2 regions of the Azohydromonas lata genome follow, and region 2 is predicted to be linked to the other one. Evidence: riboswitches for the same ligand, from Rfam matches in the RefSeq annotation. Region 2 holds a riboswitch; the other holds the start of a gene.
The links. Region 2 has a riboswitch for glycine ahead of SM757_RS12520 (D-amino acid dehydrogenase). Riboswitches for the same ligand answer to the same signal wherever they lie in the genome.

Region 1 (11,283 bases), on a different contig from region 2:
CGCGGGTCCACTCGTGGTGGTTCTGCTCGGTGTCGATGTAGCCGGGGCAAATCGCGTTGACGTTGATGCCGTAACTGCCCCACTCCAGCGCCATGGCACGCGTCATGTAGATCAGCCCGGCCTTGCTCATGCCGAAGGCGCCGGCCTCGGCCTGGACGCGCTGCGCGGCCATGGCCGCGATGTTGACGATGCGCCCACCGGTGAAGGTGCCGGGCAGGGCACCCTGGGCGCGGCCGATCATGCGCTTGGCCACTTCCTGTGCCATGAAGAATGCACCGCGCAGGTTGCACTTCATGACGTAGTCGTAATCCTCGGGCGTGACTTCCAGCAGCTTTTGCTGGGCGTTGACGCCCGCGTTGTTGACGAGGATGTCGATGGCGCCCATCTCCGTCTCGGCGTGGGCGACCGCGGCGCGGATGCTGTCGGGGTCGGTCACGTCCAGGCCCACGACGTGGGCATCGCCGCCTTCGGCCTCGATCTCGGCGCGCAGCGTCTTGAGCTTTTCCACGCGCCGCGCCGACAGCACCACACCCGCGCCGGCACGCGCCAGCACACGAGCGAATTGCGCACCCAAGCCACCGGAGGCGCCGGTGACGAAGGCCACGCGGCCCGATAAATCGATTTGGTAACTCATGAGGCAGCAGCCTCCTCGTCTGCATGCAAGAGGGGGCGGCCAAGATAGCACGCCCGGCCAGGGTTCCCGGCGCTGGCGGGTGCCGATTGCGCCGGGCCGGCGCAGCCGCTCCTGATGCGCAAAGGGTGTAGCCGCCGACTTAAGATGGCGGGTTTTTCCAGCACAACACAACATTCGATGACGCCGCAGCAACTGCTTGAACAGTACGGTCCGCGCGAGTCCATGGACTACGACGTGGTGATCGTCGGCGCCGGCCCCGCGGGCCTGGCCACCGCCATACGCCTGAAGCAACTGGCTGCCGCGGCGAATGCTGAGGTGTCGGTGGTGGTGCTGGAAAAGGGCTCGGAGCCCGGGGCGCACATCCTCTCCGGCGCGATCATGGACCCCATCGCGCTGACCGAGCTCATCCCGGACTGGAAAGAAAAAGGCGCGCCGCTCAAGCAGCCCGTCACCGAGGACGAGTTCCTTTTCCTCTCCGAAGCCGGCCACAAGGCCACCCCGCACAAGTTCCTGCCGGACTGCTTCAAGAACCACGGCAACTACATCGTCAGCCTGGGCGAAGTGGTGCGCTGGCTGGCCGAACAGGCGGAAGGCCTGGGCGTGGAAATCTTCCCCGGCTTCGCCGCCGCCGAGGTGCTCTACGCCGAGGATGGCCACGTGCGCGGCATCGCCACGGGCAACATGGGCATAGGCAAGGACGGCGAGCCCACGGACAACTTCCAATTGGGCATGGAGCTGCTGGGCAAATACACGGTCTTTGCCGAGGGCTCGCGCGGCCACCTGGGCAAGCAGCTCATAGAGCGCTTCTCGCTGGGCGCCGGCAAGAACCCGCAAAGCTACGGCATAGGCCTGAAAGAGCTGTGGGAAGTGCCCGCAGCCAATCACAAGCCCGGCCTGGTGGTGCACACCGCGGGCTGGCCGCTGCAGCCCGACACCTACGGCGGCTCCTTCATCTACCACGCGGCCGACAACAGAATAGCCATCGGCTTCGTGGTCGGCCTGGACTACCAGAACCCCTGGCTGTCGCCCTTCGAGGAATTCCAGCGCTTCAAGACGCACCCGGAAGTGCGCAAGCACCTGGAGGGCGGGCGGCGGCTGTCCTACGGCGCGCGCGCCATCACCGCGGGCGGGCTGTTGTCGCTGCCCAAGACCGTGTTCCCCGGCGGCGCGCTGGTGGGCTGCGACGCGGGTTTCCTGAACGCCAGCCGCATCAAGGGCAGCCATGCGGCGATCAAGACCGGCATGCTGTGCGCCGAAAGCGCCTTCGAGGCGCTGCAGGCGGGCAGGAGCGGCGACGAGCTGGCGGCCTACCCCGAAGCCTTCGAGAAGAGCTGGCTGTTCACCGAGCTGCAGCAGGCCAAGAACTTCAAGCAGTGGTTCAAGAAGGGCCGCTCCACCGCCACGCTCATGACCGGCGTGGAGCAGTGGCTGCTGCCCAAGCTGGGCATGAAGAACCCGCCCTGGACCCTGCAGCGCAAGCTGCCCGACCACGTCAACCTGCGCCCGGCAGCCGACTTCCAGAAGATCGAGTACCCCAAGCCGGACGGCAAGCTGACCTTCGACCGGCTCTCCTCGGTGTTCGTGAGCAACACCAACCACGAGGAGAACCAGCCCGCGCACCTCACGCTCAAGGACGCGACGGTGCCCGTGCGCATCAACCTGCCGAAGTTCGCCGGGCCGGAAAGCCGCTACTGCCCCGCGGGCGTGTACGAATTCGTGGCGGCCGAGGGCGGCGGCGAGCGCTTGCAGATCAACGCCCAGAACTGCGTGCACTGCAAGACCTGCGACATCAAGGACCCGACGCAGAACATCGTCTGGGTCACGCCCGAAGGGGGCGGCGGGCCCAACTACGTGGGCATGTGACGAGCACGTGAGCGTGGCAGCCGCCGCGCTCCGGCCACCGGGGGCGGTTGTCGCAAGACGCCAGCCCCTTTGTCTTTTTGCGACAGCCCCGGCCGCGGCGCGGGGGCACGCTGATACACTTCGGCCCGCCAGGAGAGAGCCCCTTGAACGTGGGGCCGCCGAAGGCGCAGGGGTTCAATTTGGCCCCGAACGCTCAGGCAAAAGGACTGGCAAGCGCTCCGTCACCGGAGCGACACCTCACTGGAGAGAGACTGCGCCCGCTACGGGGCTTGCAGTCCACCGAAGGGGCAAGCGCAGTGGCATCCTCGAAACAAGGGGCCCTCGCCAATCTCTCAGGTAAAGCGGACAGCGGGGGCAACCAGCACCACCCTCACCGGTGGAAGCCCGCCCTTGGGAGACCTGCCATGACCGCTCCGACCGCCGCCACGCCCGCCGACGCCTCGTCCACCCCCGCCCTGCAGCGCACGCCGCTGCACGCGCTGCACCTGGAGCTGGGCGCGCGCATGGTGCCCTTCGCCGGCTACGAGATGCCGGTGAGCTACCCGGCGGGCATCCTGGCCGAGCACCGGCATTGCCGCGAGGCGGCGGCGCTCTTCGACGTCTCGCACATGGGCCAAGTGCGGCTGGTGGGCGACGACGCGGCGCTGGCGCTGGAATCGCTGGTGCCCGTGGACGTGCTGGACCTGCCCGTGGGCCGCCAGCGCTACGGCTTCTTCACCAACACGGCCGGCGGCATCCTGGACGACCTGATGGTCGCGCGCCGCCCCAGTGACCTGTTCATGGTCATCAACGCCAGCCGCAAGGACCACGACCTGCAGCTCATGCGCACGCAGATCGGCCACCGCTGCCAGGTCATCTCCATGCCCGAGCGTGCGCTGCTGGCGCTGCAAGGTCCGCTGGCCGTGCAGGCCCTGGCCAAGCTGGACGCGGGCGTGGCGGCGCTGACCTTCATGGGTACGGGCACGTTCACGCTGGCGGGCGCCGAATGTTTCATTAGCCGCAGCGGTTACACGGGTGAGGACGGTTTCGAAATCTCCGTGCCGGCCGAAGCCGCCGAGGCGCTGGCCAAGGCGCTGCTGGCCATGCAGGAAGTGAAACCCGCCGGCCTGGGCGCGCGCGACACGCTGCGCCTGGAAGCGGGCCTGTGCCTCTACGGCCACGACATCGACGAGGACACCACTCCCGTCGAAGCCGCCCTCACCTGGGCCATCCAGAAGGTGCGCCGCGCGGGTGGCGCGCGGGCCGGCGGCTACCCCGGCAGCGCGGCCATCGAGGCGCAGCTTGCCAACGGCGCGCCGCGCAAGCGCGTGGGCCTGCTGGGCCTGGAACGCGCCCCGGTGCGCGAGGGCGCGCCCGTGCTCAACGCCCAGGGCGAGCGCGTGGGCAAGGTCACCAGCGGCACGCTGTCGCCGCAGCTCGGCAAGCCCATCGCCATGGCCTATGTGGACAAGGCCTGCGCCGTGCCGGACGCCGAGATCTCGGCCGAAGTGCGCCTGAAGCCGCAGCCCATGCGCGTGGTGGCCATGCCCTTCACGCCGCACCGCTACCACCGCGGCTGACACGCCCGTCCTCCCCACGCGCCGGCCACCGAGGACGTTCCAGGCCAGCCGGCGCGTACCGCCTTTCACCGTTTCGTTTTTCAACCCGGCGCCCAACAGTGCGCCGCCCCGTCCAGGAGAGTCGCCCATGACCACCAAGTACACGCCCGACCACGAGTGGATCAACATCGAGGACCACGATGCCGCCGTGGTGGGCATCACGCACCACGCGCAGGACGCGCTGGGCGACGTGGTGTTCGTCGATCTGCCTGAAGTCGGCAAGACCTTCGCCAAGGGCGACGTCGCGGGCGTGGTGGAGTCCGTCAAGGCCGCCGCCGACATCTACATGCCCGTGAGCGGCGAGATCGTCGAGGTCAACGAGGAGCTGCGCAACCAGCCCGACCTGGCCAACTCCGACCCGCTGGGCAACGGCTGGTTCTTCAAGGTGCGCATCACCAACATGGCCGAGTTCGACGACCTGATGGACCCGCCGGCCTACGACGCGCTGCTCAAGGCCGAGTGATCCCCCAGGCCGGCGCTGGCGCCTCACCAGGCGCGCCCCGGCCGCCGCGCGGCAAGCCTCTTGCCGCGCTGAAAACGCAGTTCCCGCGGCGCCCGCCTTTCCTCCCGCGTCCGCATCCCTACCCCTCTTGTGCCCTCCGCGACCATGCCTGCTACCTTCCCTTCGCTGGCCGAGCTCGAAAACACGTCCGAATTCGTTTTCCGCCACATCGGCCCGGAGCCGCATGAACAGGAGCGGATGCTGTCGGTGATCGGCGCCGCTTCGCGCCGCGCGCTGGTCGAGGCCGTGATGCCGCGCAACATCGCCCGCGGCAAGCCCATGGCGCTGCCCGCGCCGGCCACCGAGGCGCAGGCGCTGCTGGAGCTGCGCGACATCGCCTCGCGCAACCGCGTCCTCAAGAGCTTCATCGGCCAGGGCTACCACGGCACGCTCACGCCCACGGTCATCCTGCGCAACGTGCTGGAGAACCCGTCCTGGTACACGGCCTACACGCCCTACCAGGCCGAAATCTCGCAGGGCCGCATGGAGGCGCTGCTGAACTTCCAGACGATGATCACGGACCTCACGGCCCTGGACATCGCCAACTCGTCCATGCTGGACGAGGCCACCGCCGCCGCCGAGGCCATGACGCTGGCCATGCGCGTGGGCAAGAGCAAGAGCACGCGCTGCTTCGTCGCCGACGACGTGCTGCCGCAGACGCTGCAGGTCATGCAGACCCGCGCCCAGCCGCTGGGCATCGAGATCGTCACCGGCCCGGCCGAATCCGCCGGCGAGCACGACTGCTTCGCCGCCCTCTTCCAATACCCCGGCGTCACCGGCCGCGTGCGTGACCTGAAGCCGCTGGCCGACGCCGTGCACGCCCGCGGCGGCCAGGTCATCGTCGCCGCCGACCTGCTGGCGCTGACGCTGCTGAAGGCGCCGGGCGACCTGGGCGCCGACATCGCCGTGGGCAGCACGCAGCGCTTTGGCATGCCCATGGGCTGCGGCGGCCCGCACGCCGCCTACATGGCCACGCGCGACGCGGCCAAGCGCTCCATGCCCGGCCGCCTGGTGGGCGTGAGCGTGGACGCCCAGGGCGCCCCCGCGCTGCGCCTGGCGCTGCAGACGCGCGAGCAGCACATCCGCCGCGAGAAGGCCACCTCCAACATCTGCACCGCGCAGGTGCTGCCCGCCGTGGTGGCGAGCATGTACACCGTCTACCACGGCCCCGAGGGCTTGAAGCGCATCGCGCGCCGCGTGGCGGCCTACACCGGCATCCTGGCCGCGGGCCTCAAGCAACTGGGCTTCGCGCTCGGCAACGAAGAGGCTTTCGACACCCTGCACGTGCTCACGGGCGAGCGCACCGCCGGGCTGCTGGCCGCCGCCGAGGCCGCGGGCATGAACCTGCGCCGCGCCAGCGCCGACTCGCTGGGCATCACGCTGGACGAGACCACCACCCGCGCCGAGCTGCAGGCGCTGTGGAAGGTGTTCGCGGGCGAACAACCCGTGCCCACCTTTGCCGACTTGGAGCGCAGCGCCCCGCTGCTGCCCGCGGCGCTGGCGCGCGAGAGCGCCTTCCTGACGCACCCGGTGTTCAACACCCACCACAGCGAGACCGAAATGCTGCGCTACCTGCGCGGCCTGTCGGACAAGGACCTGGCGCTGGACCGCAGCATGATCCCGCTGGGCTCCTGCACCATGAAGCTCAACGCCACCAGCGAGATGATTCCCATCACCTGGCCGGCCTTCGCCCACGTGCACCCCTTCGCGCCGGCCGACCAGCTCGAAGGCTACAAGCTGCTGGACGAGCAACTGCGCGAGTGGCTGTGCCAGGCCACGGGCTACGCCGGCATCAGCCTGCAGCCCAACGCCGGCTCGCAAGGCGAGTACGCCGGGCTGCTGGCCATCCAGGCCTGGCACGCCTCGCGCGGCCAGAGCCACCGCGACGTCTGCCTGATCCCCGAATCCGCCCACGGCACCAACCCGGCCAGCGCCGGCATGGTCAACATGAAGGTGGTGGTCGTGAAGTGCGACGCCATGGGCAACGTGGACCTGGCCGACCTGCGCGCCAAGTGCGAAGCGAACTCGCAGAAGCTCGCGGCCATCATGATCACCTACCCCTCCACCTACGGCGTCTTCGATCCGCAGGTCAAGGCGCTGTGCGCCCTGGTGCACGAGCACGGCGGCCGGGTGTACGTGGACGGTGCCAACATGAACGCGCTGGTGGGCCTGGCGGCGCCGGGCGAGTTCGGCGGCGACGTGAGCCACCTGAACCTGCACAAGACCTTCTGCATCCCGCACGGCGGCGGCGGCCCGGGCGTGGGCCCGGTGTGCGTGGTGGAAGACCTCGTGCCCTTCCTGCCCGGCAAGCCGGGCGGCGCGGAAGCCGGCAACGGCGTGGGCCCCGTCTCCGCGGCGCCGCTGGGCAACGCGGCGGTGCTGCCCATCAGCTGGATGTACATCCGCATGATGGGCGCCGAGGGCCTGACGGCCGCCACCGAGACGGCCATCCTCTCGGCCAACTACGTGGCCGCTCGCCTGTCGCAGCACTACGACATCCACTTCAGCGGCGGCGTGGATGGCATTAAGGGCGGCGGCGTCGCCCACGAGTGCATCCTGGACCTGCGCCCGCTCAAGGACAGCTCCGGCGTCACCGCCGAGGACGTGGCCAAGCGCCTGATCGACTACGGCTTCCACGCGCCCACGCTGTCCTTCCCCGTGGCCGGCACGCTGATGGTGGAGCCCACCGAGAGCGAGCCGCTGGTGGAGCTGGACCGCTTCTGCGACGCGATGATCGCCATCCGCCAGGAGATCGCGCAGGTCGAGTCCGGCGCCCTGCCGCGCGAGGACAACCCGCTGAAGAACGCCCCGCACACGGCGCAGTCGCTGCTCAAGGCCGAGTGGACGCACGGCTACACCCGCGAGCAGGCCGCCTACCCGGTGGCCGACCTGCGCGGGCGCAAGTACTGGGCGCCGGTGGGCCGCGTGGACAACGTGCACGGCGACCGCAACCTGTTCTGCACCTGCCCGCCCACGGCGTCCTACGAGGACTGAACGGGCGGTGAACCGGGGCGCGCGGCGCACGCGCGCCCCCGACGCGTGAAGGAGTCAAGCCATGGCGGTATCGGTGTTCGACCTCTTTCGCGTCGGCATAGGCCCAAGCAGCTCGCACACGGTGGGGCCCATGCGCGCGGCGCGGCTCTTCACGGAGCGGCTGCGCAAGGAGGGCCAACTGGAGCGCACGGCGCAAGTCCAGTGCGACCTCTACGGGTCGCTCGGCGCCACCGGCAAGGGCCACGGCAGCGACAAGGCCGTGCTGCTGGGCCTGGCCGGCCACGACCCGGAAACGGTGGACGTGGACGCCGTGCCGGCGCTGCTGCAGCGCTTCAAGCACGAGGAACGCTTGCCGCTGGGCGGCAGCCATCCCGTGGCCTTCACTGCCGCGGACCTGCGTTTCCACCGCACCGAAACACTTCCCTTCCACGCCAACGGCATGACGCTGCGGGCGCTGGACGCGGCGGGCGCGACGCTCACGGAGCGCACTTACTACTCGGTGGGCGGCGGCTTCGTCGTCAGCGAGGAAGTGGCGGCCGACGGCAGCCGCCACCGCAGCATCGCGCCGGACACCACGGTGCTTCCTTACCCCTTCCACAGCGGCGCGGAGCTGCTGGCGCTGTGCGCGCGCGAGGGCGTGGGCATCGCCGAGCTGATGCGGCGCAACGAGCGCCATTGGCGCAGCGACGCGGACATTGACGCCGGGCTGCTGCACATCTGGCGCGTGATGCAGGCCTGCGTGGAGCGCGGCTGCCGCACCGAGGGCGTGTTGCCCGGCGGCTTCAAGGTGCGCCGCCGCGCGCCGGAGCTTTACCGGCAGCTCGCCGCGCAGGACGCCGCGGGCGGCAGCGGCGACCCGCTGGCCGTGATCGACTGGGTGAACCTCTTCGCCCTGGCGGTGAACGAGGAGAACGCCGCGGGCGGGCGCGTGGTGACGGCGCCGACCAACGGTGCGGCCGGCATCGTGCCGGCGGTGCTGCATTACTACCGGCGCTTCGTCCCGGGCGCGACGGACGCGGGCGTGGTGGACCTCCTGCTCACGGCCGGGGCCATCGGCATGCTCTACAAGGAAAACGCCAGCATCTCCGGCGCCGAGGTCGGCTGCCAGGGAGAAGTCGGCGTGGCCTGTTCCATGGCCGCCGCGGGCTTGTGCGCAGTGACGGGCGGCAGCCCGGCGCAGGTGGAGAACGCGGCGGAGATCGCCATGGAGCACCACTTGGGCCTGACCTGCGACCCGGTGGGCGGGCTGGTGCAGATCCCGTGCATCGAGCGCAACGCCATCGCCTCGGTGAAGGCCATCAATGCCGCACGCATGGCGCTGCGCGGCGACGGCACACACCACGTCAGCTTGGACAAGGTCATCAAGACCATGCGCGAAACCGGCGCGGACATGCTGACCAAATACAAGGAAACGGCGCGCGGGGGTTTGGCGGTCAATATCGTGGAATGCTGAAGCTATAAAACACCAGCGTTCGGCAATCCATTTCGAATTCAAGCCTGCCGGCCAGCAGGACGCGCGGCCCAAGCTGAAGCCCGCGCGGAAAGCCGGCGGCACAGGCACCTGATCGTTCACCAGGTGTCATGCACGTGGCCGGCGCCGCCGCGCACTCAATGCCGCGGCAGGCGCTGCTCCAGCGCGGCGCGCACCTCGGCGACGTGGTCACCGACGCGGGCAACGAGCTCGCGCAGCTCGTCTTCGCTGCAGCTCAATTCCTGGCTCCAGTAGCGCAGCTCGACCGGGTCCATGGTGTTGACGCGGCCGGGGTCCAGCGGATGGAAACCTTCGGGGGTGTGCGCGGTGTGCATGCTTTGTCTCCTACCCCGGTGCGGGCCGCGATGGCGGCCTGCAGATGCACCGGCTGGAGACCAGCTTCGCGCGGCGCTATGAGGAGCGCCTTGAGCTGGCTCAGGCCGTCGGCCGCTTGCGTGCGGCCAACGGTGACAAGGGGTTAACGCTTCTGGTCAAAGCGGCGGGCGCGGCCGCCGACGCGCCGGTCATGTCCCAGCGGTGCAATGTAGAAAGGCTCGAACTTGCGGCCCTTGTCGGCGCTGTCGGTGCCTTCGAACAGCGGATCAGCAGGCTTGCGATCAGCGGGACGGTGTTGGGCGGCGTGCTTCGTCATGGTTGCTACGTCAATGCGTCCACGAGGACGGTGCAGCAACAACGCAGCAATCTGAGGACCGGATGACAGCCCCATGCAAGTTTTTAAGAAAGCAAGGGTTTCCACCTAGAAACTTGCGTCCACCCCCGCAAACACGCGGCCGGCCGGGGTGCTGACACCCCGGATGCCTGCACTTTTTACTGACCGCCGCGCAGCTTGCCGAGCTGGGCCTGGGTCTCGGCCCACAGCTCCAGTCACCGGGCGCTTGGAGTTGGTCAGGTTGCGACCAGCGCCGCGCCGCCGATGGCGCGCACGTCCAGGCGCAGCCGGCCCACGCCCATGACCACGATTGAATTCGTGCAACTCGCTTGCGCTGAGCGCCTGGAGGCTGAACACTTCAATGAATTGGGACAGCGCTGTCTTCAAGAAATCAAGAAATCAGGTTTCACAACCCGCTCCCCGGACAGAAACCTGTCCACCTCGGCGCCGATAATTTGGACACGGTGCATGAATCGTGCTCGCAACTTCGGATAGCGCTATCCCGAAAGATGCGCGACTATAACAAAGCCCAGGGGTAAACACCGACATGAACAAGCTCAGACGCCGCGCCACGGGCCGCATCACGCTGGACGAGGTGTCCGCCGCCGCGGGCGTGAGCCCCATCACCGCCTCGCGTGCGCTGCGTGGCCAGCGCAGCGTGGACCCGGCGCTGGTGGAGCGGGTGCGCGAGGCGGCCGAGCGCTTGGGGTACGTGCCCGACCCCGCGGCACGGGCGCTGGCCTCCGCGCGCAGCTCGCAGGTGGTGGTGCTGGTGCCCATGCTGAGCAATGCCCTCTTCGTGGACCTGCTGGAAGCCGTGCACGCCACGCTGCTGCCCGCGGGCTACCAGACGCTCATCGGCATGACGCACTACGACCCCGCCGAGGAGGAACAGTTGCTGCGCGGCTACATGGCGCACCGCCCGGCCGGTCTGCTGCTCACGGGCTTCGACCGCACGGAGGGCAGCCGCAAGCTGATCGAGGCCAGCGGCGTGCCCTGCGTGCACATGATGGAAACGGCCGAGGCGCCGGGCGTGTTCAGCGTGGGCTTCTCGCAGGCGGCGGCCGGCTACGCCATGACGCGCCACCTGGTGGAGCGCGGGCGGCGGCGCGTGATGTTCCTGGCCGCGCAACTGGACCCGCGCACGCTGCAGCGGCTGCAGGGCTACCGCGACGCGCTGCGCGGCGCGGGGCTGTACGACGAAGCGCTGGAGTTGCTGGATCCGCGCCGCTCCTCCATGGCGCTGGGGGCGGCGCTTTTCGAGCGGGCACTGGGCGAGCACGGCGACGCCGATGCCCTCTTCTGCTGCAACGACGACCTGGCCCAAGGCGCGCTGCTGGCCGCGCTGCGCCTGGGTGTGTCCGTGCCGCAACGCGTGGCCGTGGCCGGCTTCAATGACTTGGCCGGCAGCGACCAGATGCTGCCGCCGCTGACCACCGTGCACACGCCGCGCGTGGAGATCGGCCAGCAGGCCGCGGCCATGCTGCTGCGCCTCATGCAGGGCCAGGAGGTGCCGCGCGCCGCGGTGGACGTGGGCTGCACGCTGGTGGT
Region 2 (11,283 bases):
CCTCCCGCGCCTGCGTCATGGCCATGGGCCAGACGTCCGAGGGAATCTCGCCGTTTTCCACGAGCTGCCTGACCACATCAAAATCGATTTGAGAGGCCGCGGGAAAACCGATCTCGATTTCCTTGAAGCCGGTGCGCACGAGGTGATGGAAAAACTCCAGCTTGCGCTCGCGGCTCATGGGTTCGAACAAGGCCTGGTTGCCGTCGCGCAGGTCGGTGGAAAGCCAGACGGGCGCATTTTCAATTTGGCGGTTCGGCCATTGGCGCTGCGGCAAATCAACGGCAGGCGGACGGCGGTAACGGGAAGCGGGGTTGGAGAGCATGGGCAGTCGCGTATTTGGAACACCGCCGATGGCGGTACGGGAAAAAATGACGGCATTTCCCTGCAGTCCTCTTAAAATCTCAAGAGACTGTTACGCGGCCGGGATTGGGGGAAATTCTGTTCGCCTGGAACAGCGGCAGTTCAATACCGCTCAGGCACGCGCCAACCCCGGCCGGGTGCTAGACCCGACTTTAGGACGAGGGTGGCGAAGAGATGCATGCCTTCAGTCTGCAACAGGCGCTGCAATATCGTCAACAACTTTTTGGCCGGCGTCGTGCGATTTCACCGCATGGATTGCGGAATATGAAAACCTGAAGGTCCTTCGAATTCTGCCCAGTTTGCCATCGATGTCCGCATGTTTGCCCTCTCGCTGGCCATGCGGCGTGGCAAGCGGCCTTGGGCCGTGAGCGGCTTGCACGATGGCCCTGCCGCAGGCAACGGGCAAGTTGTTTCGTTCTGAAAGCCCGCGTCCGCCAGGGCGCGCGAATTGCTGCAATGCAGCAAAATCCAAAAAACGATTGCCCCGGCAGCACAGGAGACGAAGGGGCCACCACGCGGGTCAGGCGCCATGCGCCGGGCCTGCTGAGGTGGCCGAACACATGCTCGCCAAGCCAGAGCCGGGGCCCCATCGGCGAGCCTGATCCGGAATCCGTTCGACACAGGAGCCCACCATGCCCACCGAAGCCTTTGAAAACCTGCTGAGCCCCTACACCAAGCTGGCGCGCGCCAACATGGATTTGTGGGCGCAGTTCTCGACCTCGCCCGAGGTCATGTCGCAGACGCTGGGCACCGCCCAGAAGATGGCCGACCAGGGGGCGGCCACGGCCAGCAACCTGTTCATGTCCAACGCCTTCAGCGACTTCGTCATGGGCCTGTTCAAGAACTGGCTGGAGTTCTGGAGCGAGCTGAGCCAGACCAGCATGAGCTTCATGGACCAGACCTCGAAGACCATGCTGAAACAGGCGCCCGCCATGGCCACCGAGGCCGTGCGCAGCGTCACCGATCTGGCCCAGGGCAAGACGCCGCGCTCGCGCCCGGCGGCAGCCTGAGGCGGCTGGCCTGGCCTTCCAGCCGGCGCCGCCACGGTGCCGGCTGAAGCCCCTGGCCCTCGCGGGCCGACGGCCGGCGCCCCCGTCAGCGGCGCACCTCCGCCCCCGACGCCTGCACGGCGGCGGGCACGGCCGCGGCGGGTAAGGCAGCCGCCTCGCCGCCCGCGCAGGACGACGCGCCTTCCTTGGCCGCCGGCGCTTCAGCGCGCAGCCGCGCCAGGATGCGCCCGCCCGACCGCCCCGTGTCCGGCAGCTCCAGCCGCATCTCTTCCGCGCGGATGGCGGCCGTCGTGCGCGGGCCGTCGCGGCCGTCCGGCTGCACCTCGCAGTGGCCGCGCGCACGCAGCAGCGCCTGAAGCTCCTTCAGGTCGCGGCGCGAGAGCAGCGGATCGTCCGTGGGCCAGGGTCGGCGGGGCGGCGGCGCGCCGCGCAGCGCGTCGGACAGCAGGCCGATGGCCAGCCCGTAGGAGTCGGCGCGGTTGTAGCGCCAGATGGCCTGGTAGTTGGGCGTCACCAGCCAAGCCGGCCCCTCGGCGCCCGCGGGCATGAGCAGCGCGGTGCGCAGCTCGGCCTCCCAACCCGGCGCGCCGCCCTCGCCCAGCAGCGGGCCACCGTCGACGCGCCGCACACCGTCGGCCGCCCATTGCGCCAGCGTGCGGCACTGGCCCTGCGGCTGGCCGCGCTCCAGGCAGCGATGGCCGCTCTCCAGGGCGTTGAAGCGCTCCAGCGCCGCGTTGGGCAGCTTCACCTCCACGCCCCAGGGCAGGCCGCTGCGCCAGCCCAGCGCGGCCAGGAAGCGCGCCGTGGTGGCCAGCGCGTCCGGCGTGCTGCCCACGATGTCCACGCGGCGCGCGCCCTCGGTGGCGCTGTCCATGTAGGCCTTGAAGGTGGCGGGCATGAACTGCGTCTGGCCGAAGGCGCCCGCCCACGAGCCCAGGAAAGTCTCGGGCACCACGTGCCCCTCCTGCAGCAACCACAGCGCGGCGAAGAAATTGCGGCGCCGCTCGGCGCTGTCCAGGTTCAGGCAGGCGCGGCTGAGCGTGGCGTCCACCACCGGGTAGCGGCCCTGCACGCGGCCGTAGTCGGTCTCTATGCCGAACACGGCCACGTTGGTGGCGGCGTCCACGCCGTGGCGCTGGGCGATGGCCGCCAGCGCCGCAGCCTGGGACGCCAGCAGCGCGCGGCCGTCGGCGATGCGCTCGGCGTCCACGCGGCGCGCGAGGTAGTCCCAGATGGGAATCTGGAACTCCGGCTGCGAGGCGGTGGCGGCCTCGATCACCGGGCGCAAGTCCTGCGCCGTGCGCGTGTACTGCTCGAAGCTGCGCGGCGAAACATCCGGCGCCTCCGGCAGCCGCTTGCGCAGCGCGTCCACGCAGGGGGCCAGGCTTTGGGCGGCGGACGCCTCCTCGTCGGCGGCTTGGGCGCTGCCGCCGCCGGCCAGCAGCGCCGACGCGGTGGCCAGGGCCAGGGGAAATCGGTGAATTCGGTGTAGGCGGACATTCATGAGCGAGCAGCTTAGGCCGTCCGGCACGGCCCCTGCGGCCCGGCGGCAGGCGGCGCTCCCGCGCGAACTGTTGCCAGCCCGGTTACTTTGTACACATTTTTTGACGTTTTCCGTGATTCAACCGTCCCGGCTCCGCGCCGATGTCCTGGGCACGCCGTCAAAAAACAAGCTCACAACAGCAGCCGCGCAGCACGCGCAACAACGGCAACGTCTTTTCCTTGATCCCGCCGCCGGGCACGCCCAGCGCTGAACAAGCGCGCGTGCCGGAGGCCGTTGCGGCGACGCCCCGCCGATGGTTTGCCGGTCATGAACAACACCCACAATTTCTCTGCCACGCGGCTGGCCCTTGCCGTCTCGCTGGCCGTGTCCGCCCTGTTGGCCGCCTGCGGCGGCGGCGGCGATGCCGGCCATGACGCCGCGGCGTCCGCCACGCTGGAAGCCGTGCAGGCCGTGCCGGTGGCGCAGGCCCACAACACCCCCACGGCGCCGGACGCCATGGCCGATGTGGCCCCGCGCGTGGCCCCCTGGGAGCTGCAGGACGACGCCGTGGAATCCGCCGCCTTCCTCACCAGCCAAATGCAGTTGGCCGAGCCCACCGAGCACGCCCTGGCTGCGGCCGCTGCCGCGGCCACGGCCGACCTGCGAGTGAAGTGGAACCCCGGCCACTACGTCTCGCTGCCGCTGCGCGACGAAAGCACCATCCTCAAGGCGCTGGCCGAGATACGCGCGCTGCCGCAGGTGAAGGGGCTGATCCTGCGCTACGAGTGGGCGCAACTGGAGACGGCCAAGGGCGTCTACGACTTCAGCCGCATCGAGCGCGACCTGAGCTTGGCGCAGGGCGCGGGCAAGCGGCTGTGGGTGATGGTGGCCACCAAGGTGTTCCGCCCCGGCGGCCGCGCCGTGCCGGACTACCTGATGACGCCGGAGTACGAGGGCGGCGCCTACAAGATCGTGATCGGCGCGCGCGACGCCATTGGCAGCACCGAGCGCTACGGCCAGAACGCGGCGCTGCACAACACCAAGGTGCGCGACCGCCTCGTCGCGCTGGGCAATGCCATGGGCGCGCGGCTGAACCGCCACAACGCGCTCGAAGGCGTCACCTTCAACGAAACGGCCATGGGCCAGACGCTGGTGCCGTTGACCACGGAACAAAAGCGCGCCTACTTCAACAACCTGGCGCAGGTGGATGCGGCCACGCAGCGGGCCTTCCCCAACACCGTGGTCATGCAGTTCATCAACTTCCCCAAGACCTACATGCCGGGGCTGGTCACGAGCATGGCCGGCAGCGGCGTGGCACTGGGCGGGCCGGACATCTTCCTGGAAGACCGCGACCTCAACACCCACATCTATCCGCTGTACGACCTGGCCAAGGGCAAGGTGGCCATAGGCCCGTCGGTGCAGCCCGAGAACTACGCCACCACCGTGCAGCACGGCGCGCCCAATCCGCCCAAGATCAGCGAGCTCTACGCCTTCGGCCGCACGCGGCTTGCGGCCAACTACATGTTCTGGACGCGCCCGCGCTTCGGCAACGACTACCCGCGCGTGCTGGAGTTCTTCAAGTCCTCGGCCTTCCCCAAGGACGCCGCCGGCGGGTTGACCACCACCTGCCCGTCCACCTACGCGGCCTGCACGGCGCGCCTGTAATTCACCCCTTCAACCCAAAAATCGGGCTCCCAGAGCCCGATTTTTTTGTTTGTAACCGGGTCAGATCTTCTCGACGAGGCCCAGCGCCAGGACCAGGGCGGTGGCGACGCCCGTGCCGGCCAGCATGAAGCGGCCCAAGTACCACAGCCCTTCGCGGGCGGACAGGGCGTGCGCGGTCCTGTCCCGCCTGGAACGGCCGCGGCCGGGTGCTGCGGCGGCTTGCCGGTGTTTTTCGACTTCGAGACGAAGCTCATCGATCTGGGTGCGCAGTTGCTCGATGTCGCTGTCAGTCCTTGACGTTTCTGACTTCTTGCTCATGCCCGCCATGGTGCCGCCGCGTGCCGGCCGAGCATGGCCAAAGCGTTTCATGGCTGCGTTCTGGCAGATTCGCGCCCATGCGTCACGACCTCACCAGCCTGGAGCTCTTCGTCGCCGTCGCCGAGTGCGGCAACCTCACCCACGCCGCGCAGCGGCAGCACCTGGCCGTGTCGGCGGTGAGCAAGCGCATCGCGGAGCTGGAGGAGCTGGCGCGCACGCCCTTGCTCATACGCCAGGCGCGTGGCGTGGCGCTCACGCCCGCGGGGCAGTCGCTGCTGCACCACGCGCGGCAGATGCTGCAGCTCGTCCAGCGCATGGACGAGGAGCTGGGCGAGTACGCCGGCGGCATGAAGGGCCACATCCGGCTGCATGCCGTGGCCTCGGCGCTGACGCAGTTCCTGCCGGAAGAGCTTGAAAGCTTTCTCTCCCGCCACCCCGGCGTGCACATCTCGCTGGAGGAGCGCACGGGCAAGGCCATTGCGCGTGCCGTGGCCGACGGCAGCGCGGACCTGGGCATCGTTGCCGGCCCAACGGCGGCGCCTGGCCTCAGCGCCCTGCCCTACCGCACCGACCGCCTGGTGCTGGGCGTGCCCAACGGCCATGCGCTGGCGCGGCGCAAGGCGGTGCGCTTCGAGGAGGCGCTGGCCTATCCCTTCGTCGGCCCGCATGCCGAGAGCTCCCTCTCGGCGCTGATGCAGCAAGGCGCGCAGGCCTGCGGGCGGGCACTCTTGCAGCGCATCCAGGTCAGCAGCTTCGACGCCATGTGCCGCTTGGTGGAAACGCGGCTGGGCATCACGCTGCTGCCGCAGGGCGTGCTGGCGCCGCACGTGGCCGCCGGGCGGCTGCGCAGCGTGGAGCTCAAGGAGGCCTGGGCCACGCGGCAGATGGCCATCGTGCTGCGGGAGCCGGGGGAGCTGAGCCATGTGACGCGGGCGCTGATCGACCACCTGCAAAAGGCGGCGGCCCAGCCCCGCTGAACGGCCATTCCAAAAAAACAGCAACGCACACCTGTAGGAGGCCGTGTCGTCTCAGCCGCCGCTCAAGCCGCCAGCGCCCCTGCCGGCAGCGCCTGGCGCGCGCCCAACGCCTGCTCCACCGACGAGCCCAGCAGGTCGGCCGTGGCCGCGGAGAGCGTCCAGCCCAGGTGGCCGTGGCCGGTGTTGTAGAAGACGTTGGCGCGGCGGCCGCGGCCCACGCGGGGCATGAGGTCCGGCATCATGGGCCGCAGGCCGGCCCAGGGCACCACCTGGCGCGTGCTCACGCCGGGGAAGCACTGCTGCACCCAGTCCACCAGCGGCTTGATGCGGTCGGCGCGGATGTTGCGGTTGAAACCATCGAATTCCGCCGTGCCGGCCACGCGGAAGCGGTCGTCGCCCAAGCGGCTGGTCACGAGCTTGGTCTCGTCGTCCAGCAGGCTCACGGTGGGCGCGCCGGCGCGGCTGGCCTCGTCCAGCAAGCTCACGGTGATGGAGTAGCCCTTGACGGGATAGATGTTCACCCGGTCGCCCAACTGCGCCGCCAGCTCCCGGCTGGCCACGCCGGCGCACACCACCACGGCGTCGAAGCGGTGCACTTCGCGCTGCGCGCCCTGGCCGGCTTCCACCGTGGCGACCTGGCCGTCGCTGCGCAGCGCGCGCACGTCCTGGCCGTAGAGCGTGCGCACGCCGCGGCGCGTGCAGGCCAGCGACAGGCCATGCGTGAACTTGTGGATGTCGCCCGTGGAGTCGCTCTCCGTGTAGAAGCCGCCGTAGTACTGGCCGGCCAGCGTGGGCTCGATGGCGCGCATCTCCTGCGGCGTCACCGCGCGGCGCGGCAACCCGCCGCGCGCCAGCAGCGCCGACACGCTTGCCGCATGCTCGAACCCCTTGCGGTCGCGGTAGATGTGCAGGATGCCCTGGCGCTTGAGGTCGAAGTCAATGCCCTCGGCGTCGGCCCAGCCGAAGAGGTGCTCGCGCGCGCGGATGGCCAGCTCGGCCGTGGCCACGGTGTTGCGCTCGTAGTGCGGGATGTTGGCGATGAACTGCGCGAACCACGACAGCTTGTGCCAGCTCGGCTTCGGATGGACCAGCAGCGGCGCGTCGCTGCGCAGCATCCACTTCAGGCCCTTGAGGATGGTGGACCAGTGCGTCCACACCTCGGCGTTGGAGGCCGAGAGCTGGCCGCCGTTGGCAAACGAGGTTTCCATCCCGGCGTAGCGGTGGCGCTCGAACAGCGTGACATCAAGGCCGCGGCGCGCAAGCGCGTAAGCCGTGGTGACACCGGTGATGCCGCCGCCAATGACTGCAATCGTCTTCATGGGAACAGGTTCCAGCAAACGTCAGAGGGTCCAAGGCGCGCGGCGCGGCCCAATCCATGCCACGCGCGCCCCCTCTGTTCGGAACCTGAGAGATTCACGGCCCGCCTGGGGCCGCTTGCTCCTTCGGTGTGCCGGGCGACGATCTCCGGCAGCTCTTCAGAGTGTGTGTGAGAACCCGACCGGTCCTGGATGCCTGAGAGATTCCGGGGCGGTTGCTCCTTCGGCGCCCCAGCCAGGCCTTGAAGGCCGGGCCGGGAGCTCTCCCGATCGGGTCATGGCCTTCACGAAGAAGGCCAGGGTGTGCGCTCAGAACATGTGGCGCACGCCCGCGGCCAGTGTACCGGCATGGCCGTCGGCCGCCAACGCGTTGCCCGGGCCGAACAGGCCGTTGAGCGCCGCGGTGGCGCGGCCGTTGAAGCCGCCGTTGTCGTCCGTCACGCGCACCCAACGCACGTAGACGTCGGTGCGCTTGGACAGCGCGTGGTTCAGACCGACGTTGAGGAAGGTGTTCCTGCCCGTGGCCTTGTCCGCGCCCGTGGCCCAGGCGCGGCCGTTGTCCTGCACCCAGCCGGCCTGCGCCACGAAGCTCCAGGCGCCCGCGGGCACGCGCACGCCCAGCGCAGCGCCGCGCGTGCGGGGCGTGGCGGCGGTGCCGGGCAGGTCGTTGCAGTGCTCCCAGTAGTTGCCGCTGGCCAGGAAGCTGCTGAACTGCCAGGCCGCGCCGAGGTTGAAGGCCTGCTGCTTGGCCGTGCCGCTGCCCAGGCTCTGCCCGCCCTGGTGGACGGCCAGGCTGGCGTCCAGCGCGCCGGACTGGTATCGCAGCAGGCCGCCCACGCTGTTGCGCGCCGTGCCCGCGGCCGGCACCCACACGGCCGACGCGCCGGGCGCCACCGTTGCGCGCTCACCGAAAGCCACGGCCACCGCGGCCGACAGCCCGCCCAAGGTGGGCGACCAGTAGCTCACCTGGTTGTCCTGCCGGCCCTGGTCGCCGCTGAGGTACATGGCCAGCACGGGCGAGAAGTTGGCGAATCCCTCGACGTCGCTGCCCGCCATGGCGTAGTGCATGGGCGCGTACTGGCGGCCCAGGCGGATCTCGCCCGCCGTGGCGGAAGCCAGCGACACCCAGGCCTGGCGGCCAAAGAGCCGGCCGCCCTGAAGCGACAGGCCTGTGTCGGGGGCGAAGCCGCTTTCCAGGATGAAGGCCGCCTTGAGCCCGCCGCCCAGCGCCTCGCTGCCGCGCAGTCCCCAGCGCGAGGGCGACAGCCCGCCGTTGGAGACCTTGGACACCGAGGGCGCGCCGCTGAGGCGGGCCGACTCGGCATAGAGGTCCATGATGCCGAACACGGCGACGCTGGATTGCGCCAGCGCGGAAGTGGCGCAGCCGGCCAGGACGGCGGCGGCGATGAGATGGCTTTTCTTGTGCATGGGTCGTCTCCTTGTCGTTTTTGCTTTTGTGCGGCTGGGATGCCGCGTGTGCTGCTGGGTTGCTGCTGGGTTGAGGGCGCGACGGCGCGCACGGCCAAGCTGCGCCCAACGCGGCGCTTGGGCCGCGGGCCGTGGTGTCGTCGCTCAGGGGGCCGCGGCTGCACGCCGCGGCAGGGGAAAAGCGCCGCTGCCGCGCGCTAGGCCAGGAAGCGCTGCGCCAGCTTCACCCAGTAGGCGGCGCCTATGGGGATGTTGGCGTCGTTGAAGTCGTAGCCGGGGTTGTGGACCATGCAGGCGTGCGCGGCGTCGCCGTCCCCATCGCCCTGCCCGTTGCCGATGAGCAGATAGCTGCCCGGCACGCGCTCCAGCATGAAGGCGAAGTCCTCGCTGCCCGTGAGCTGCGGGCCCTGCAGCGTCACTTGGTCGGCGCCCACGAGCTCCAGCGCCACCTCGCGCGCCAGCGCGGTCTGCGCGGCGTCGTTGACCAGCACGGTGTAGCCGCTGCGGTAGTCGATGTCGGCACGCACGCCCAAGCTCTCGGCCTGCGCCGTCACGAGCGCGTGGATGCGTTCGCGCAGCAGCGCGCGCACGCCGCGGTCCAGCGCGCGCACCGAAAGCTGCATGTGCGCCTGTTGCGGAATCACGTTGTTGGCCTGCCCGGCCTGCAGCGCGCCCACGGTGACCACGGCGGCCTGCAGCGGATCGACGTTGCGCGCGACGATGCTCTGCAGCGCCATCACGATGGAGGCGGCCGCCACCACCGGGTCGGCCGCGTGCTGCGGCATGGCGCCATGGCCGCCGCGGCCGTGCAGCGTGATGCTCACGTAGTCGGAGGAGGCCATCATCGGCCCCTCGCGCAGCACCAGCCGGCCCTGCGCAACGCCGGGCATGTTGTGCATGGCGAAGATGGCGTCGCAGGGGTACTTGTCGAACAGGCCGTCTTCCAGCATGCGCAGCGCGCCGCCCAGGCTTTCCTCGGCGGGCTGGAAGATGAGGTTGAGCGTGCCGTCGAAATCGGCCGCCGCCAGCAGCCGCGCCGCGGCCAGCAGCATGGCGGTGTGCCCGTCGTGGCCGCAACCGTGCATGAGGCCGGCGCGGCAACTGGCATGGGGCAAGCCGTTGGCTTCCTGTATGGGCAGCGCGTCCATGTCCGCGCGCAGCCCCAGGCGGCGCTTGCCGCTGCCGCGGCGCAGCCGGCCCACCACGCCGGTGCCGCCCAGCCCCTGCTCGACCTCGTAACCCCAGTCGCGCAGCTTGCCCGCCACCAGCGCGCTGGTGCGGTGCTCCTCGAACCCCAGCTCGGGGTGGCGGTGGATGTCGCGGCGCAGGGCCACGAACTCCGGCGACTGCTCCGTGCTCAGCGACAGCAAATCCACGTCCGTTCCCCTTCTCACTGCGCCTGCAGGTTGATGTCGCGCGCGATGCGGCGGTAGCGCGCGGCCTCGTCCGCGAAGAACTTCGCCGACTCGGCCAGCGTCATGGCCGGCGCCGCGGTCTGGCTTTGCGCGGCGAGCTGCTTGCGCACCTCGGCGTCCTGCAGCACGGCGGCCATGGCCTTGTGCAGCCTTTCCAGCGCGGGCGCGGGCGTGTCCTTTCGCACCATGAGGCCGGACCAGATGGTGTAGTTCAGGTTCTTCAACTGGCGGCCCTCGGCCACGGCGGGCACGTTGGGCAGCAGCTCCGAGCGCTTCGCGCCGAGCTGGCCGATGACCTTGAGCTTGCCCTGCTCGGCCAGCGCGCCCATGCCGGCCGAATACACCAGCACGGCGAAGTCCACCATGCCGCCGCCCAAGTCCTGCAGCACCGGGGCGTTGCCCTTGTAGGGCACGTGCTGCAGCGCCACGCCGGTCTGCTTGGCGACGTCCTCGACGATGAAGTGGTAGAGCGAGCCTATGCCCACGCTGCCGTAGGTCAACGGCCTGTCCTTGGACTTGCGCGCGAGGTCCAGCAGTTCGTCGGCAGAGCTCACCGGCAGGTCCTTGCGCGTGACCAGCACCAGCACAGCGTTGCCTATGGGGTGGACCAGCGTGAAGTCCTCGGCCCTGAGCTTGACCGCGGCGTTGGCCAGCGGCGAGAGGATCACCTCGTTGGGCGAGCCCTGGAACAGCATGCGGCCGTCCGCGGGCGCGGCCAGCACCTTCTGCGCCGCCAGCGCGCCGCTGACGCCGCCCAGGTTGTCCACCAGCACCTGCTGGCCCAGCGCCTTGGACAGCGGCGTGTTGACGATGCGCGCGATCGCGTCCGACGGGCCACCGGCCGGATAGGGCACCAGCAGCGTGGCGGGCTTTTCATCGGCCCACGCAGGTGTGGCGCCCAGGGCGGCTGCCCCCGCCATCACGAGGAAAGAACGCCTGCCGGCCTTGAATCGCTCCATCGCATGTCTCCTTGCTTCGCCCTTGTGGTGAGCTGACGGGCGAGAGCGTAGAGAGAGCCCAAAGATAAATCCAATGCATTGTCTGCAGCTATTTCATGCATTCATCGCATGGCTTACGGGTGCTGACGACGCCGGATACACCTTTCCAAGCACTTTTGTTTCGTAACGATCAGGTAACGATGCTTGACCGGGACAAGCAGATCATTCCGGGGTCGGGTCTGACGTAGCGCAAAGGATGCGCTTTCGATTCACGCCCTCAATCTCAAGAATGGATCTCGGCCCATGTCGAACTTCAAACTCAGTACGCGCCTGTTCCTGGGCTTTGGGCTGGTGCTTGCGCTGCTGGCGGTGA

Region 1: linked by a shared signal. The riboswitch ahead of gcvT (glycine cleavage system aminomethyltransferase GcvT) and the one ahead of SM757_RS12520 (D-amino acid dehydrogenase) in region 2 are both predicted to bind glycine.

Annotation. Positions count from the first base shown of each region.
Region 1 is NZ_JAXOJX010000010.1:107,376-118,658, reverse strand. Features, by position in the region: gene SM757_RS08870 (SDR family oxidoreductase) at 1-634, opposite strand, end outside; gene SM757_RS08865 (electron transfer flavoprotein-ubiquinone oxidoreductase) at 812-2,497, shown strand; glycine riboswitch at 2,617-2,716, shown strand; glycine riboswitch at 2,728-2,856, shown strand; gene gcvT (glycine cleavage system aminomethyltransferase GcvT) at 2,902-4,056, shown strand; gene gcvH (glycine cleavage system protein GcvH) at 4,184-4,558, shown strand; gene gcvP (aminomethyl-transferring glycine dehydrogenase) at 4,703-7,591, shown strand; gene SM757_RS08845 (L-serine ammonia-lyase) at 7,653-9,044, shown strand; gene SM757_RS08840 (DUF3606 domain-containing protein) at 9,200-9,397, opposite strand; gene SM757_RS08835 (hypothetical protein) at 9,442-9,780, shown strand; gene gntR (HTH-type transcriptional regulator GntR) at 10,280-11,283, shown strand, end outside.
Region 2 is NZ_JAXOJX010000018.1:15,601-26,883, reverse strand. Features, by position in the region: gene SM757_RS12555 (2-isopropylmalate synthase) at 1-322, opposite strand, end outside; gene SM757_RS12550 (hypothetical protein) at 993-1,370, shown strand; gene SM757_RS12545 (lytic murein transglycosylase) at 1,456-2,874, opposite strand; gene SM757_RS12540 (hypothetical protein) at 2,873-3,124, shown strand; gene SM757_RS12535 (hypothetical protein) at 3,181-4,518, shown strand; gene SM757_RS12530 (hypothetical protein) at 4,579-4,836, opposite strand; gene SM757_RS12525 (LysR substrate-binding domain-containing protein) at 4,914-5,813, shown strand; gene SM757_RS12520 (D-amino acid dehydrogenase) at 5,876-7,132, opposite strand; glycine riboswitch at 7,197-7,302, opposite strand; glycine riboswitch at 7,303-7,408, opposite strand; gene SM757_RS12515 (porin) at 7,439-8,557, opposite strand; gene SM757_RS12510 (M20 aminoacylase family protein) at 8,755-9,933, opposite strand; gene SM757_RS12505 (tripartite tricarboxylate transporter substrate binding protein) at 9,948-10,892, opposite strand; gene SM757_RS12500 (methyl-accepting chemotaxis protein) at 11,214-11,283, shown strand, end outside.